4 regions of the Streptomyces sp. H27-D2 genome follow, and region 3 is predicted to be linked to each of the others. Evidence: riboswitches for the same ligand, from Rfam matches in the RefSeq annotation. Region 3 holds a riboswitch; each other region holds the start of a gene.
What was found. Region 3 has a riboswitch for cyclic di-AMP ahead of QMK28_RS06645 (C40 family peptidase). Riboswitches for the same ligand answer to the same signal wherever they lie in the genome.

Region 1: it holds a riboswitch for cyclic di-AMP, as region 3 does, so the genes downstream of both, QMK28_RS15220 (C40 family peptidase) here and QMK28_RS06645 (C40 family peptidase) in region 3, are expected to answer to the same signal.
Region 2: it holds a riboswitch for cyclic di-AMP, as region 3 does, so the genes downstream of both, QMK28_RS13600 (transglycosylase family protein) here and QMK28_RS06645 (C40 family peptidase) in region 3, are expected to answer to the same signal.
Region 4: it holds a riboswitch for cyclic di-AMP, as region 3 does, so the genes downstream of both, QMK28_RS05775 (M23 family metallopeptidase) here and QMK28_RS06645 (C40 family peptidase) in region 3, are expected to answer to the same signal.

The regions. Positions count from the first base shown of each region.
Region 1 is NZ_JAYMZR010000033.1:40,835-44,748, reverse strand. Features, by position in the region: partial or broken gene QMK28_RS15230 (helix-turn-helix domain-containing protein) at 1-304, opposite strand, end outside; gene QMK28_RS15225 (ATP-binding protein) at 569-1,012, shown strand; gene QMK28_RS15220 (C40 family peptidase) at 1,252-1,725, opposite strand; cyclic di-AMP (ydaO/yuaA leader) riboswitch at 1,729-1,913, opposite strand; gene QMK28_RS15215 (ATP-dependent Clp protease proteolytic subunit) at 2,449-2,718, opposite strand; gene QMK28_RS15210 (M28 family metallopeptidase) at 2,975-3,914, opposite strand, start outside.
Region 2 is NZ_JAYMZR010000028.1:20,636-24,549, forward strand. Features, by position in the region: gene QMK28_RS13590 (cytochrome P450 family protein) at 1-158, shown strand, start outside; gene QMK28_RS13595 (LysM peptidoglycan-binding domain-containing protein) at 273-1,274, shown strand; cyclic di-AMP (ydaO/yuaA leader) riboswitch at 1,530-1,699, shown strand; gene QMK28_RS13600 (transglycosylase family protein) at 1,703-2,395, shown strand; gene eno (phosphopyruvate hydratase) at 2,641-3,914, shown strand, end outside.
Region 3 is NZ_JAYMZR010000010.1:98,111-102,024, forward strand. Features, by position in the region: gene pcrA (DNA helicase PcrA) at 1-1,408, opposite strand, end outside; cyclic di-AMP (ydaO/yuaA leader) riboswitch at 1,671-1,844, shown strand; gene QMK28_RS06645 (C40 family peptidase) at 1,853-3,034, shown strand; gene QMK28_RS06650 (C40 family peptidase) at 3,492-3,914, shown strand, end outside.
Region 4 is NZ_JAYMZR010000009.1:8,884-12,797, reverse strand. Features, by position in the region: gene QMK28_RS05785 (M16 family metallopeptidase) at 1-102, shown strand, start outside; gene QMK28_RS05780 (M16 family metallopeptidase) at 159-1,526, shown strand; cyclic di-AMP (ydaO/yuaA leader) riboswitch at 1,760-1,915, shown strand; gene QMK28_RS05775 (M23 family metallopeptidase) at 1,929-2,789, shown strand; gene QMK28_RS05770 (GntR family transcriptional regulator) at 3,011-3,694, shown strand.

The sequences.
Region 1 (3,914 bases), on a different contig from region 3:
GCAGTAGTTCCCGGTAGGCGTTCCACCAGCCCTGCCGGACCCCGTCGCCCCGCTCGCTGTCCGCGCCGCCGCAGAGTGCCGTCAGCAACGCCCGCAGCTCCGGATCGGTCACCGCGTACGCGTCCATCAGCCGCGCGACGTCCCAGGGCTTCACACCGCTGCGGCCGGTCTCGATCCGGCTGACCTTGGACTGGTGCCAGCCCACCCGGCGGGCCGCCTCACCGCTGGTGAGCCCGGCGTGATCGCGCAGCCGGCGCAATTCCGCGCCGAGCTTTCGGCGGCGCACCGCGGGACCGTGGCGCATGCCGCCTCCTCCGGACAATGCCGCCCGTTCGATCCGTTGTGGCCGATCCGTTCGTGGTCAATGCACCAGTGTGCCGCCCGAATACGGTCTCCCGTAGCAGAGTTCACCGCTTCGAGCGACAGATATATGCATACCTTGGTGGATCGCCACCAATGACGGCAGCATAAATGGGACTCTGGCGCGAAGCAGCCGTTCGGGGCCGCCCGCGACTTCGCTACGCACCGCATCGGAGTCCGGCCTCGGCGGGAAAGGGACAGCGTCGCCATGGCAGACCACCAGGAAGTATCCGTCACCCTGCCGAGCACTCCGGTGTCGGTTTCCACGGCGCGCGCCTATGTCACCGGCCTGCTCACCGATTGGGGGCTGCCGCCGGGAGCCGACATCCGGGACAGCGTCCGGCTGATCGTCTCCGAACTCGCCACCAACGCGGTCCAGCACACCTTCGGCCAGTCGCCCACCTTCACCGTGCAGGTCCAACTCGACCGGGACGAGCAGCTTCGCGTCGGGATCACCGACAGCCACCCGCGCTGGCCGCAGCGGCTGCCCGCGGCGGTCCAGCAGGACAACGGCCGCGGCATGGTGATCATCCGCTGGCTTGCCGCGGAGGCCGGCGGCCGGATGTCCGTCACGCCCACCGAGGAGGGCGGTAAGACGGTCTGGATCACGCTGCCCTGGCCCTCGGCGACGCCGCTTCAGGGTGAGCGCTGATCCTTGCGGGGGCTGTTCGGCTCGGCCGGGACCGGCCCACCGGCCTTCCCCGGTTCGGTGATCCTCCACGATCACCGAACCGAGGAAGGCCCGGCGGGGCCGGTTCTACGGCCTCAGCTCTACGGCCTCAGCTCTACGGCCTCAGCTCTACGGCCTCAGCTCTACGGCCTCAGCTCTACGGCCTCAGCTCTACGGCCTCAGCTCTACGGCCTCAGCTCTACGGCCTCAGCTCTACGGCCTCAGCGCACCCGTCCGTACCAGACGCTGCGCGTCCAGATCCGCTCCAGGCGCACGACCGATCCGCTCTTGGGCGAGTGCCAGATCCGGCCGCGCCCGGCGTAGATCCCCACGTGGTAGACGCCCCGTCCCGAGTGGAAGAAGACCAGGTCGCCACTCTTGCGGTGGGACGCCGAGATATGTCGGGTCTTGTTGTACTGGGCCGCCGCGGTGCGCGGCAACTGCTTGCCGACGCGCTTGAACGAGTAGAGCGTGAGCCCCGAGCAGTCGAAGCGGTGCGGGCCGCTGGCCCCGTAGCGGTAGGGCGAACCCTTCTTGGACGCCGCGATCTTGAGTGCTTCGGACGAGTGCCCCGACGCTTCGGCGGTCGGGGCGAAACCCGGGGCCAACGCGGTGCCGCCGACAGCGGCGATGGTGAGAGCCGAGATGGTGCCTGCCCGGGTGAACAGTGCGGGGACGTGAATTCGCGCAGTCATGCGCAACCCTTCGTCAACCGCCTGCGAAAGATGACCTGTCGGGTTCGGGCAGGCGAAGTTGCCCGGCCGTTTTCACGGCTTCACCCCAAGGGGCGACCGGTGTGTCCGGTCGGCCCGCCGTGCTTGGGTCCTCCGCTCCTGCCGATCCACTGGTGTCGACCAGTCATCCGGTACGGCGGCAGGATTCGGCGTCCGCCCGGACCGCCCCACCGAGGCGGCGGGGGCTTGTCGTCCCAGGGATCGTCACGCACCTCGGCCACCGGTTCCGAGCCGAAACGCCCTATTGTGACACTCGCCACTTCTGACCCATTCAGGTGACACGGGCTGATTCGCTCCTGGTGCGCGACCCCCGAGGAGTCCCGTACCAGGGGCGGAATGGACACCTCCGCCAAACGCCCGGGCGCTCCGTGCAAGTTGATCAGCGCAATACGTCTGCCTCCGGCTACGCCGAACAGGTGATCCCATTCGGTGCGTACGAGCGACTACAGCGGGTCGCCCCACCCCGATCCGCATCGGTCCGATCGCGGATATCGGGCTCGGCGGGCAATGCGCTCAACGGCTGGGGCCGGTCCCGGAGCCGGCTCCGGGACGGGGATCAGCCCTTATATCACCCTCCGGGTAGGGGCGGCAACGAGACCCGGCGCGCGCGGCGCTCCCCATCCAGCACCCGCAGCGCCCGCGCCGGCGCGTTCATGGGCGGCTCGCGCTCGCCGCGCTCGTGCGTCAGGGCCGGACCGGGGCCTGCTTGCGGCTGCTGGTCGGCCCGTCCACCAGGCCGTAGGCCACCGCGGCCTCGGCGTCGAAGATCTTCTCGCGCTCGATGTCCTGGCTGATCCGCGCGGCCGGGCGGCCGGTGTGCCGTACCAGCAGCTCTTCCAGCAGGGCGCGGACCCGCTGCATCTCCCGGGCCTGGATCTCCAGGTCGCTGGCCTGGCCGTGGAACGGCTCGCTGACCGACGGCTGGTGGATGAGCACCCGGGCCGTCGGCAGCATCACCCGCCTGCCCGCCGCAGAGCACCGCGGCCCGGACGCCGGGGATCGGCGACCGGGCCGCTAGGGCTGACGGTGATGCGGGCTGTGCTCCCGGTGCCCGCGTGTGCCGCGGGCGCCGGCGGCTGTGGAGCCGGCTGTTCCGGGTGGTGCTGTCGGTTCCGCCGCCGCGGGCCGCGCCGGTGACGCCGCCCGCACTGCTGACGCGGGCCCGGCCGGTGTTTCGGGTGCCGGGGGCGGCGGCCCGCAGCGTCCGGGGTCAGGAGCTGAGCTGCCAGACCGCGTCGGCGATGGCGTCGCTGTTGGTGTCCAGCGCCTTGTCGTCGATGTTCGCGGTCGTGTCGCAGGACGCGTGGTAGCAGGGGTCGAAGGCCTCGCCGGCCTTGCCGCCCCACTTGTCCGCCTGCTCCTGGGTCTTCTTGTAGTCCGCGCCGGAGAAGAGGCCGCCGACGGGTATCCCGGCGTTCTTGAAGGAGGCGTGGTCGGAGCGGCCGTCGCCCTCGGTCTCGATCTCGGTCTTGATGTCCTTGGCGGCGTACCAGTCCTTGAACGTCTTCTCGATCGCGGGGTCGTCGTCGTAGACGAAGTAGCCCGGGTTCGGCGAGCCGATCATGTCGAAGTTGAGGTAGCCGCCGATCTTCGAACGGTCGCCGGTCGACAGCTTGTCGACGTAGTGCTGCGAGCCGATCATGCCGAACTCCTCAGCGCCCCACCAGCCGAACCGCAGGTGCTTGGTGGGCTTGAGATCCGCCTTGGCGACGGCGAGCGCGACCTCCAGGATGCCGGCTGAGCCCGAGCCGTTGTCATTGATGCCGGGACCGTCGCCGACCGAGTCCAGGTGCGCCCCGGACATCACGACGTCGTCGGCGCTGCCTCCGGGCCAGTCGGCCACCAGGTTGTAGCCGGTGGCGCCGTTGTAGTCGAACTCCTGGACGGCGGTGGTGAATCCCGCCGCGTCCAGCTTCGCCTTGAGGTAGTCGATGGAGGCCTTGTAACCGGCCTCGCCGTGGGCGCGGTTGCCGCCGTTGGCGTCGGCGATCGACTGCAGTTCGCCGAGATGCGCCTTGACGTTGGCGACCGAGATATCCGGCGCCGCGGCCGGCGCCGGGGCTCCTTGAGCGCCGCTCGCGGCGCCGAGCAGAGCGGCGGTGAGAGCGGTGCAGGCGCCCGCGGCCAGCGCGGCGCGACGCAGAGGTGCT
Region 2 (3,914 bases), on a different contig from region 3:
TCGCCCGGCTGGAGGCGCGGGCCGCGATCTCGACGCTGCTGCGCCGCCTCCCCGACCTGCGGCTCGCGGCGGAAACTGATGATTTGCGCTGGCGCGGCGGGCTCATCATGCGCGGACTGCGGTCACTGCCGGTTGAGTTCACCCCCGAGAAAAGGTGACAGATTGTCAACTGCGTGACCTTCGCGTGATCTCCACTACATCGACTTGTGACAGCCGGACGCCCCGACTACCTTCTACCGACAACTCACACTCGCCGCTCGAAAGGCAACCGCATGCGCACCGGGAACGGTAAGCACCGCCGCCCCCGTCAGGCTCCGGCCATCGTCGTCGCGGCGGGGGTGACCGGCGCGAGCATAGCCATGCCGCTGCTCGGCGCCACCGGCGCGCACGCGGCCGACGCATCGACCTGGGACCGCGTCGCGCAGTGCGAGAGCGGCGGGATGTGGAGCTCCAACGGGGGCAACGGCTATTACGGCGGGTTGCAGCTGACGCTGGAGACGTGGAAGCAGTACGAGGGCACGTCGTACGCGCCGCGCCCCGACCTGGCCAGCCGCTCCCAGCAGATCTCGGTCGCCGAGGCGATCCTCGGCGACAAGGGGCCGGACGCCTGGCCCAGCTGCGCGGTGAACGGCGGACTGCTGGCCGACGGCGCCGCGCCCGACGTCGACCCGGGAAGCACCACGCGCCCGTCCACGGAGCCCACGGACGGCGCCTCGGACGACGCGACCGCCGCCCCGGACGCCGCGAAGTCGGCGAAGCCCTCGGACGGGGCGACCGGCAAGGCGACCCCGGACAGTGACGCGAGCGACGCCGCGAAGGCCAAGGCGAAAGCCAAGGCCAAGGGCGAGTCTCAGGCCGGCGCCCAGGGCGCCGGCGGCGACGCCGAGAAGACCCCCGCGCCGGGCGCGTCGAAGGGTGCGGACGACCCCACCTCCATCCCGGGCCCGGTCGAGCGGAGCGAGTCCGCAGCCGCGGGCAAGCACCGGGGCGACACGGACGCGAGCGGCTCCGACGAGGAGGCGGGCGACGTCGCGGACTTCGACCGCTCCGGCGGGCGGCACGCCTCGCGGGACGGCGGCGCGGAGCGCGCGGGCGGGCTCCAGGGCGGCGGCTACACGGTGCGCTCCGGCGACAGCCTCTCGGCCATCGCGGCGCGGCAGGACGTGCACGGCGGCTGGTCTTCGCTGTACGACGCCAACGCGAAGGTGGTCGGCTCCGATCCGGACCTCATCCGCCCTGGTCAGCAGCTCGATCTGAGCCAGAAACCAGGGTAGTTGATGACCGTATGTCCGGATTCGTTCGAGTGAGACATGGCTCTCGTCCACAATTGGCCAAGTCTCAACTGTCCGATCTATCCGGACCGCCCCCCACCTGCACGGATGTGCATTCCTGAGGGGCAAGAGGGGGCGATGCCCCCGAACTGCCGGGGTTTGAAATGACCCCGGGGGTCGTGTTTATGGTCGGACCGCTCGCCACAGCGGGCACCGTCGAACACCACGCCGAATCCTGCCGGTGTCCGAGGGGTAGTCGACGCGCAAGCGCCGATGGCAGGAGCGGGGGAACCAGGTAAGTGCCGGAAAGGCCCAGCGTTACGGGCCCGAAGGCTTGGGGTGAAGCCACGTGTGTCAGCACACGCGGCCGGGCAACTCACATGGCCCGAACCCGACAGCTCACCTCGTAGGCGTCGGTGAGGAAACGAAAAATGCTTACTTCCAAGGGCAAGCACCGCCGTCCCTCCAAGGCTGTCCGCGTCGCCGCTCTCGCGGGTGTCGCCAGCGCCGCGATCGCCGTGCCGCTGATGGGAGCCTCCTCGGCTTCCGCGGCCGACGTCTCCACGTGGGACAAGGTCGCCCAGTGCGAGTCCGGCGGCAACTGGTCGACGAACACCGGCAACGGTTACTACGGCGGCCTCCAGTTCTCGAACTCCAGCTGGGCAGCAGCGGGCGGCACCCAGTACGCCGCGCGTGCCGACCAGGCCTCCAAGGGCCAGCAGATCACCGCAGCCGAGAAGCTTCTCGCCCTCCAGGGCCCGGGTGCCTGGGCCTGCGCCGGCGCCGGCAACCTGACCGCCGGCGGCTCCGCTGCCGACGTCGACACCAGTGGCTCGGGCGACGCCCCGGCCGCGCAGCCGAAGGCCGCCCCGAAGCCGCAGGCCCCGCAGCAGCAGGCGCAGCCGAAGGCCGCTCCCAAGCCGCAGCCGAAGCCGGAGACGCAGACCGTCCAGCCGCAGCAGAAGTCCACCGGCTCGGGCAACTACACCGTGAAGTCGGGCGACACGCTCGCGAAGATCGCCGACGCTCACGGTTCCAGCTGGAAGTCCGTCTACGAGAACAACAAGTCGACCGTAGGCGGCGACGCCGACCTGATCTTCCCGGGCCAGAAGCTCTCCGTCTGAGCCGTCCAGGACTGATCACCCCATAAAGACCCCCTGACCGGGTGCGCCCTCCCCCGAGCGCATCCGGTCAGGGTTTTTTCGCGCGGATTCGGCTCGGTTTCCGCTCGGTTTTCCGCTGGGACGCCGTCTCGCTGAACGGGCGACCGACCGGTCACCCCGCCGGTGCGGCTAGGCTCATGCCGCAAGAGCCAAGAGACTTTCTTCTGAATCTCACAGCTACATGTCACAGCCTGAAGGAGACACTCGTGCCGTCGATCGACGTCGTCGTAGCCCGCGAGATCCTCGACTCGCGAGGCAACCCCACGGTCGAGGTCGAGGTTGGCCTCGACGACGGCAGCACCGGCCGTGCTGCCGTCCCCTCCGGCGCCTCCACCGGCGCCTTCGAGGCCCTCGAACTCCGTGATGGTGACAAGGCCCGGTACGGCGGCAAGGGTGTGGAGAAGGCCGTCCTCGCCGTCATCGAGCAGATCGGCCCGGAGCTCGTCGGGTACGACGCCACCGAGCAGCGCCTGATCGACCAGGCGATGTTCGACCTGGACGCCACCCCGGACAAGTCCTCGCTCGGCGCGAACGCCATCCTCGGCGTCTCGCTGGCCGTCGCGCACGCCGCCTCCGAGGCCTCCGACCTGCCGCTCTTCCGCTACCTCGGCGGTCCGAACGCGCACGTCCTGCCGGTCCCGATGATGAACATCCTGAACGGCGGGTCGCACGCCGACTCGAACGTGGACATCCAGGAGTTCATGATCGCCCCGATCGGCGCGGAGTCCTTCTCCGAGGCCCTGCGCTGGGGCGCCGAGGTCTACCACACGCTCAAGGGCGTGCTCAAGGAGCGCGGCCTGTCCACCGGTCTGGGCGACGAGGGCGGCTTCGCGCCGAACCTCGCCTCCAACCGCGAGGCGCTCGACCTCATCCTCGAAGCCATCACGAAGGCCGGCTACACCCCGGGCCAGGACTTCGGTCTCGCGCTCGACGTCGCCGCCTCCGAGTTCTTCGACGACGGCGTCTACACCTTCGAGGGCAAGGCTTGCACCGCCGAGGAGATGACGGCCTACTACGCCGAGCTCGTGGAGGCGTACCCGATGGTCTCCATCGAGGACCCGCTCAACGAGGAGGACTGGGACGGCTGGCAGGCCCTCACCGAGCAGCTCGGTGACAAGGTCCAGATCGTCGGCGACGACCTCTTCGTCACCAACCCGGTCCGGCTGGCCCGCGGCATCGAGAACGGCATCGCCAACTCGCTGCTGGTCAAGGTCAACCAGATCGGCTCGCTGACCGAGACCCTCGACGCGGTCGAGCTCGCCCAGCGCAGCGGCTACAAGTGCATGATGTCGCACCGCTCCGGTGAGACCGAGGACGTCACCATCGCCGACCTCGCCGTCGCCACCAACTGCGGCCAGATCAAGACCGGCGCCCCGGCCCGCTCGGACCGTGTCGCCAAGTACAACCAACTGCTGCGCATCGAGGAGATCCTCGACGACGCCGCGGTGTACGCGGGCCGCAGCGCCTTCCCGCGCTTCAA
Region 3 (3,914 bases):
GGACGGTGTCCTCGGGGTTGGACAGCACCCGGAGGTACGCCAGGACGTCCCTGACCTCCTTGCGCTCGTAGAACCGCACGCCGCCGACGACCTTGTACGGCAGGCCGACCCGGATGAAGATCTCTTCGAAGACGCGGGACTGGGCGTTCGTCCGGTAGAAGATCGCGACATCGCCGGCCTTGGCGTCGCCGGCGTCCGTCAGCCGGTCGATCTCGTCGGCGACGAACTGCGCCTCGTCGTGCTCGGTGTCCGCGACGTAGCCGGTGATCGTGGCGCCGGCGCCCGCGTCGGTCCAGAGGTTCTTGGGGCGGCGGTTCTCGTTGCGCTCGATGACCGCGTTGGCGGCGCTGAGGATCGTCTGGGTGGAGCGGTAGTTCTGCTCCAGCAGGATCGTGGTGGCGCTGGGGTAGTCCTCTTCGAACTGGAGGATGTTACGGATCGTCGCGCCCCGGAAGGCGTAGATCGACTGGTCCGCGTCGCCCACGACGCACAGCTCGGCGGCGGACTCGGGCGGCCCGACCAGCTCGCGCACCAGGGTGTACTGGGCGTGGTTGGTGTCCTGGTACTCGTCGACCATGACGTGCCGGAAGCGCAGCCGGTAGTGCTCGGCGACCTCGGGGAACGCCTGGAGCAGATGCACGGTCGTCATGATGATGTCGTCGAAGTCGAGGGCGTTGGCCGCGCGCAGCCTCGACTGGTAGAGCACGTAAGCCTCGGCGACGGTCTTCTCAAAGCCGTCCGCGGCTTGGCTCGCGAAAGCGTCTTCGTCTATCAGCTCATTCTTGAGGTTCGAGACCTTGGCGCTGAACGACTTGGGCGGGAACCGCTTCGGGTCGAGGTCGAGGTCCCGGCAGACGAGCGCCATCAGCCGCTTGGAGTCGGCCGCGTCGTAGATCGAGAAGCTGGAGGTGAAGCCGAGCTTCTTGCTCTCCCGGCGCAGAATCCGCACGCACGCGCTGTGGAAGGTGGACACCCACATCGAGGAGGCGCGCGGGCCGATCAGCTCGGCCACCCGCTCCCGCATCTCACCGGCGGCCTTGTTGGTGAAGGTGATGGCCAGGATCTGCCCGGAGTGCACCCCGCGCGCGGACAGCAGGTGCGCGATGCGGTGCGTGAGCACCCGGGTCTTGCCGGACCCGGCGCCCGCGACGATCAGCAGCGGCGAGCCGCTGTGCACGACGGCGGCCCGCTGTTCGACGTTGAGCCCCTCCAGCAGCGCGGCCGGGTCGATCGGGGGCCGCGGCGCACCGTCCCGGTAGTGGGAATCCCGGTCCACGGGCGCGTTGAACGTGCCTCCGAAGAGGTCGTCCGGCACCGTCTCGGGACCGGAGTCCTCGGGGGGTGGCGGGGGCTCCTCGCCCTTGGGTTCGAGGTCCGTCAGGAAGCTGTCGTCAAAGAGGCTGCTCATCGCCTCCCGAGTCTAGGCGGCCCCACCGACAACCCACACCGGTATGAGGAACTGGGGGGAGGAACTGAGGGGAGGAACCGGTACGCCGGAAGGCTCCCCACGTGGGGCGGGTCACACGCCGGGGCACTGGGGGCGCCTCCCAGTCGAAGCTTGGGGGAAAGTATCGGGCATATCGAACATCAGCCTTCACAGCAGCACCACAACTTGGCTACCGTGCTCGGTCAGGCGGCCCGTGTCCTCCCGCCGGCGACCGCGCCGGCACGCGCTGCCACCGCTGAATCCGGCCGCGAGGCCGGAACCGGGGACCCACGAGTACCACTGGGGTGAATCGGTCCGTGCACGTCAGCGCTCCGCGCGGGCGTACGTACGGACTGTAGGGCGACCTTCCGAAGCCCGAATCCGACAGCTAACCCGGTAAGCGGCCACGGAAGGGAGTCGCCAGCCTTGGCGTCGCACCGCAAGCCGCGAAACCGCATGATCACCTCACCCGCAAGCCGCCGCACCGCGGTAGGCCTCACGACGGCTGCCTTCGCCTCCGTCACCCTGCTCTCCCAGAGCGCCACCGCCGCGCCTTCCGAGCCGAAGCGGCAGTCGGTCGAAGAGGTGCGGAAGAAGGTCGACTCGCTCTACCGCGAGGCGGGGTCCGCGACCCAGCAGTACAACTCGGCCAAGGAGCACGCCGACAAGCAGCGCGGCAAGGTCGACGGTCTGCTCGACGACGTCGCCGAGCGCACCGAGCAGCTCAACGAGTCGCGTCGCGCACTGGGCACGTACGCCGCCGCGCAGTACCGCAGCGGCGGCATGACGCCGACCGCGACGCTGATGCTCGCCGACGACCCGCAGGACTTCTTCGACCAGACGCACCTCATGGACCGCATGACGGGCCGTCAGCAGAAGGCCGTCACCACGTACCAGGAGCAGCAGGCCGCGGCTTCGAAGAAGCGGGCGCAGGCGACCAGGAACCTCGCGTCGCTGACCGAGTCGCAGAAGGAGCTCAAGAGCAGCAAGCAGACCGTGCAGAACAAGCTCGGCGAGGCGCGCGAGCTGCTCTCGAAGCTGACGGCCGCCGAGAAGGCCAAGCTCGCGGCGATCGAGCGCGAGAAGGAGGCCGCGGCGCAGCGCAAGGCCGACGCGCTGGCCAGGCAGCAGGCCGAGAAGGAGCGCAAGGACGAGCAGGCCCGCAAGGCGCGCGAACAGGGCAAGGGCGGGGACGGCGGCTCGGAGTCCGGTTCCGGCGGCTCCACGGGCGGCGACACCGGGGACCCCGGCAAGTACGCCACCAAGGCGGAGAAGGCCATCGCCTTCGCGCGGCAGCAGATGGGCAAGCCGTACGTGTGGGGCGCGGCCGGCCCGAACTCGTACGACTGCTCGGGCCTGACCCAGGGCGCCTGGAAAGCCGCCGGGGTCTCGCTGCCGCGCACCACCTGGGACCAGGTGAAGGTCGGCACCCGCGTCGCCACGGGTGATCTCAAGCCGGGTGACCTCGTCTTCTTCTACGACGACATCAGCCATGTCGGCCTCTACATAGGCGGCGGCAAGATGATCCACGCGCCGAAGCCCGGCGCGAGCGTGCGGATCGAATCGATCTACTACATGCCGATCTACGGGAGCGTGCGGCCCGCATGATCGCGTGATCGCCGGCGGCGCACAGCCGTCGGTGATGCGCAGCCGCCGGCGATGCGTACGGCTCGATGAACGCTCCTGCCGCCCAGGGCACCGCGCCCTGGGCGGCAGCCGTACGCCCCCTGCCCGGCCCAGCCCGGCCCACGTCCCCGCCGGCCGTAACAGAGCGCAGCGCCCCCGGCGGCGCAACCCGTGCTTCGGTCAGGGCAGCGCGGTGAATCTCCGGCCAACGGCGAGTCGGGCGATCTCTTTCGATCGTCCGGACGCCGAAAGCTGTCAATCCATCTCATCGCGACACTCTTCCGTGACCTCCGGGTTTAGCGTCCTCAGCCAGCGGTCGATTCCCCACCGCCGCCCCCGTACCGGGGTGGCCGTCGGCCGCTGGCCGAGAGATCCGACGGCGGCCCTCCCCCTGTTCACGGGGCCGCCGTCGGACGTCTGGAAGGAGCTGACGGCCGTAGTGGCGTCGCACAGGAAGCCGAAGCAACGTTCGTTCAGTGGCCACACCGTTCGTACGGCCCGCACCGCCGCGACCCTCGCCATCGCGGGAGCCGCCACCGCCACCGCCTTCAGCGGCACCGGCCAGGCGGAACCCCGGCTCAGCACCGCTCAGGTCAAGAGCAAGGTGGACCGGCTGTACCGGGAGGCCGAGGAGGCCACCGAGAGGTACAACGGTGTCAAGGAGCGGGCGGACGAGGCGCGGGACTCCGTCGACGCGCTGCGCGACGAGGCGGCGCGCAGAACCGGGCGGCTCAACGCCGCGCGCAACGCCCTCGGTTCGTACGCGTCCGGCCAGTACCGCTCCGGCGGGGTGAGCCCGGCGATGCGGCTCGCGCTCTCCTCCTCCCCCGAGCGGTACCTCGAACGCGCCGCCATCACCGAG
Region 4 (3,914 bases), on a different contig from region 3:
AACCGCGCGGTGCTCGCGTACGAGCCGACCGGCGCCGCCGAGGCCGACGCCGCCTCCGACGGGAACGGGAACGAGAACGAGCAGGAAGAGGCGGGTCAGTGAGCGACGTTACGACCAGCACCAGCACCAGCGCGGCCGGCGTGCCCGGCAGCGACACGATGACGTTCCACCCGCGCCCGCAGGCCGGCGCGCCCACCCCGTGGGCCTTCCCCGCCCCCGAGCGCGGCACCCTGCCCAACGGCCTGACCGTGCTGCGCAGCCACCGCCCCGGCCAGCAGGTCGCCGCCGTCGAGATCAGCCTCGCCGCGCCGCTCGACGCCGAGCCGCAGGGCCTGGACGGCGTGGCCACGATCATGTCCCGCGCCTTCACGGAGGGCACCGACAAGCACTCCGCCGAGGAGTTCGCCGCCGAGCTGGAGCGCTGCGGCGCGACGCTCGACGCCTACGCCGACCATCCGGCGGTCCGGGTCTCCCTGGAGGTCCCGGTCTCCCGGCTGAACAAGGCGCTCGGCCTGCTCGCCGACGCCCTGCGCGCCCCCGCCTTCGCCGAAAGCGAGATCGAGCGGCTGGTCGGCAACCGGCTCGACGAGATCCCGCACGAGCTGGCCAGCCCCGCCCGGCGGGCCGCGATGGCGCTGTCCGCCGAGCTGTTCCCCGAGACGTCCCGGATGTCCCGCCCCCGGCAGGGCGCCCAGCAGACCGTCGAGCGGATCGACGCGCGTGCGGTGCGCGCCTTCTACGACGCGCATGTGCGGCCCGCCACCGCGACCGCCGTGATCGTCGGCGACCTCACGGGTGTGGATCTGGACGTGACGCTCGCTGACACCCTGGGCGAGTGGACCGGGGACACCGCCGAGCCCCGCCCGGCCCCGCCGGTCACCGCCGACGACACCGGCCGGGTGGTCATCGTGGACCGTCCCGGAGCGGTCCAGACGCAACTGCTGATCGGCCGCATCGGCGCGGACCGGCACGACCGCGTCTGGCCGGCCCAGGTGCTCGGCACCTACTGCCTGGGCGGCACCCTCACCTCCCGGCTGGACCGGGTGCTGCGCGAGGAGAAGGGCTACACCTACGGCGTACGGGCGTACGGCCAGGTGCTGCGCTCGGCGCCGGACGGCAGCGGCGCGGCGATGCTCGCGATCAGCGGCTCGGTGGCTACCGAGGTCACCGGACCGGCGCTCGCGGACGCCTGGCAGGTGCTGCGCCGACTCGCCGCCGACGGGCTGACCGACGACGAGCGGGACATCGCGGTGCAGAACCTCGTCGGCGTCGCCCCGCTCAAGTACGAGACCGCGGCGGCCGTCGCGAACACCTTCGCGGACCAGGTCGAGCAGCAGCTCCCGGACGACTTCCAGGCGCAGCTGTACGCGCGCCTGGTGGAGACCGGCACGGTCGAGGCGACCGCGGCCGTGGTCAACGCGTTCCCGGTGGACCGGCTGGTGACGATCCTGGTCGGCGACGCCTCGGTGATCGAGGAGCCGGTGAAGCAGCTCGGCATCGGCGATGTGCGGGTGGTCACCGGCTAAGGGTGCGAATCACCGTAAAGCGGTGAAAGTGCGGCTGTGAAGCCGTCGCGCCCCCGGATCCCGGCGAGCCCTCGGCTTGCCGGGATCCGGGCTTTTGTCCGCTTTGTTGGGGTCGGTTGTGTCAAACATGTGTGGCGTGCGCGACAAAAACCCGGATTTGTTTGCCGTTTGAAAGATGTCCCGTTTAGCGTCGGTGCGGCTGCCCGTCAGACCCCCGTCGCATCAGCGGCACCGGGCAGTCATCGCCGAGTCCCCCGAAGGCGCGAGCCTGGGGAGCCGGGGACCCAATCAGTCCCTGGGGTGAATCGGGCGCCTCTCCGGAGGGGCCCGTAGGAGACCTTCCTGCTCCGAACCCGTCAGCTAACCCGGTAGGCGAGAAGGAAGGAAAGGAACCGCCACTTCATGGCATTCATCCGTGCCAACGGCAAGCACCGCCGCCCGAACCGCGCCGTGCGAACCGGTGCGAACGCCGCGGGCATCGCGACCCTCGCCGTAGCCGGCGTCGTCGGCGCCGTCGCCTCTCCGGCCATCGCGGCCGAGAACTCCGTGCCGAAGGTCGAGCAGACGGGCCTCCAGCAGGCCATCGTCATCGACGGCACGCTGGCTCAGAACCTCGACGACCAGGCCACCGTCCAGCACAGTGCCGCGGACGTGACCCAGGCCCGCGAAAAGGCCGAGGCCGACGCCATGAAGCAGGCGGCCGACGCGAAGAAGGCCGCCGAGGCCAAGCGCAGGGCCGCCGCCGAGAAGGCGGAGAAGGCCAAGGAAGCCCGCGAGGCCAAGGCTGAGAAGGCGCGTCAGGCCGAGCCCCGCGCCGCTCGCTCCGAGGGCCGTACGGCGATCAAGCCCAACGGCAGCGGTTACGTCTCGCCGATCTCCGGCTCGTACGTCTCCACCCAGTACAAGGCATCCGGCGGCGCATGGTCCTCCGGCAGCCACACCGGCATCGACTTCCACGCCGCGTCGGGCACCGCTGTGCACGCCGTCGGCGCGGGCACCGTCGTCGAGGCCGGCTGGGGCGGCGCGTACGGCAACAACGTCGTCATCAAGATGAACGACGGCTCGTACACGCAGTACGGCCACCTGTCGTCCAGCAGCGTCACGGTCGGCCAGAGCGTCACCGCCGGCCAGCAGATAGCCCTGTCCGGCAACACCGGCAACACCACAGGGCCGCACCTGCACTTCGAGGCCCGCACCGGTGCGGAGTACGGCTCGGACATCGACCCGATCGGCTACCTCCGCTCGCACGGCGTCAGCGTCTGACCGTACGGCCCGCATGACTTGTACGACCGTCGGACTCGTCCGACCGAAGAGTCCGCGACAGCGATCGCGACACCGAAGCCCCGGCCCCGGCCGGGGCTTCGGCGTTTCTCCATGGAGCCGTCAATTCCACTGCGCTATCGGAATTTCCCGCCGCGTGTCATAGAGTCGGTGAACTGGCGCTGATCAACCGCGTTTCGCGGGGATTAAGACGGAGGTTCGCGATGGCCGGCCGCGGTATTTCCGCACACTCGGTGTGCGGCGCGATCCGCGACGATATCGTTTCCGGAACCCTGCCCCCCGGCAGCCGTCTCGTCGAGGAACTGCTCGCCCGGCGCTACGGCGTCTCGCGGGTCCCGGTGCGCGAAGCGCTGCGCGTCCTGGAGACCGAGGGCTTCGTGACGTCCCGTCGGCATGTGGGCGCCTGCGTCGCCGAGCCGACCGAACGCGAGGCCGCCGACCTGCTGGACGTCCGCGCGCTGCTGGAGCCGCTGGGGGCCGCACGGGCCGCTCAGCGGCGCACCGAGGCGCACCTCAAGGTGCTGCGCGGGCTGGTCCGGCTGGGCAGGGAACGGGCGCGGCTGGGGCAGCTGAGCGATCTGCGGTCCCTGGACGGCTGGTTCCACGAGACCCTGGCCGGGGCGTCCGGCAGTCCCGGCCTGGCCGCGCTGCTCACCCAACTGCGGCGCAAGGCCGACTGGATGTACCCGCCGGAGCCGCCGGCGCGAGCCGTCGGGACCTGGGACGAGCACGGCGCGCTGGTCGACGCGGTGACCCGGGGCGACGCGGCGCGGGCCCGCGCGGTCGTCAGCGCGCGGCTGGAGCGCTCGCTCGCCGCGTACCGGCCCCGGCGGGCGGCGGTGAGTTCTTTGAAACCTTCCGCACACACAGGACGCGGCCGAATTTAACAGCGGTCCCGTATACAGCGGGAGGGGAATTCTTTCGGCAATTCCCGCGCGCGCAATACGGAATGCGATGGCGGCGGCGGTGGCGGCTCCGGCGATAAAGCGGGCCGGGCGGGGAATCGGGCCGCGCGGAAGAGCACGTCGGGAGATCCGGAAGGCGGGGCCCGGATCGCGACCGGCGCGAGGGCCGGCTGAAGAACGAGACCGCCGCGAGGCCGGCGGA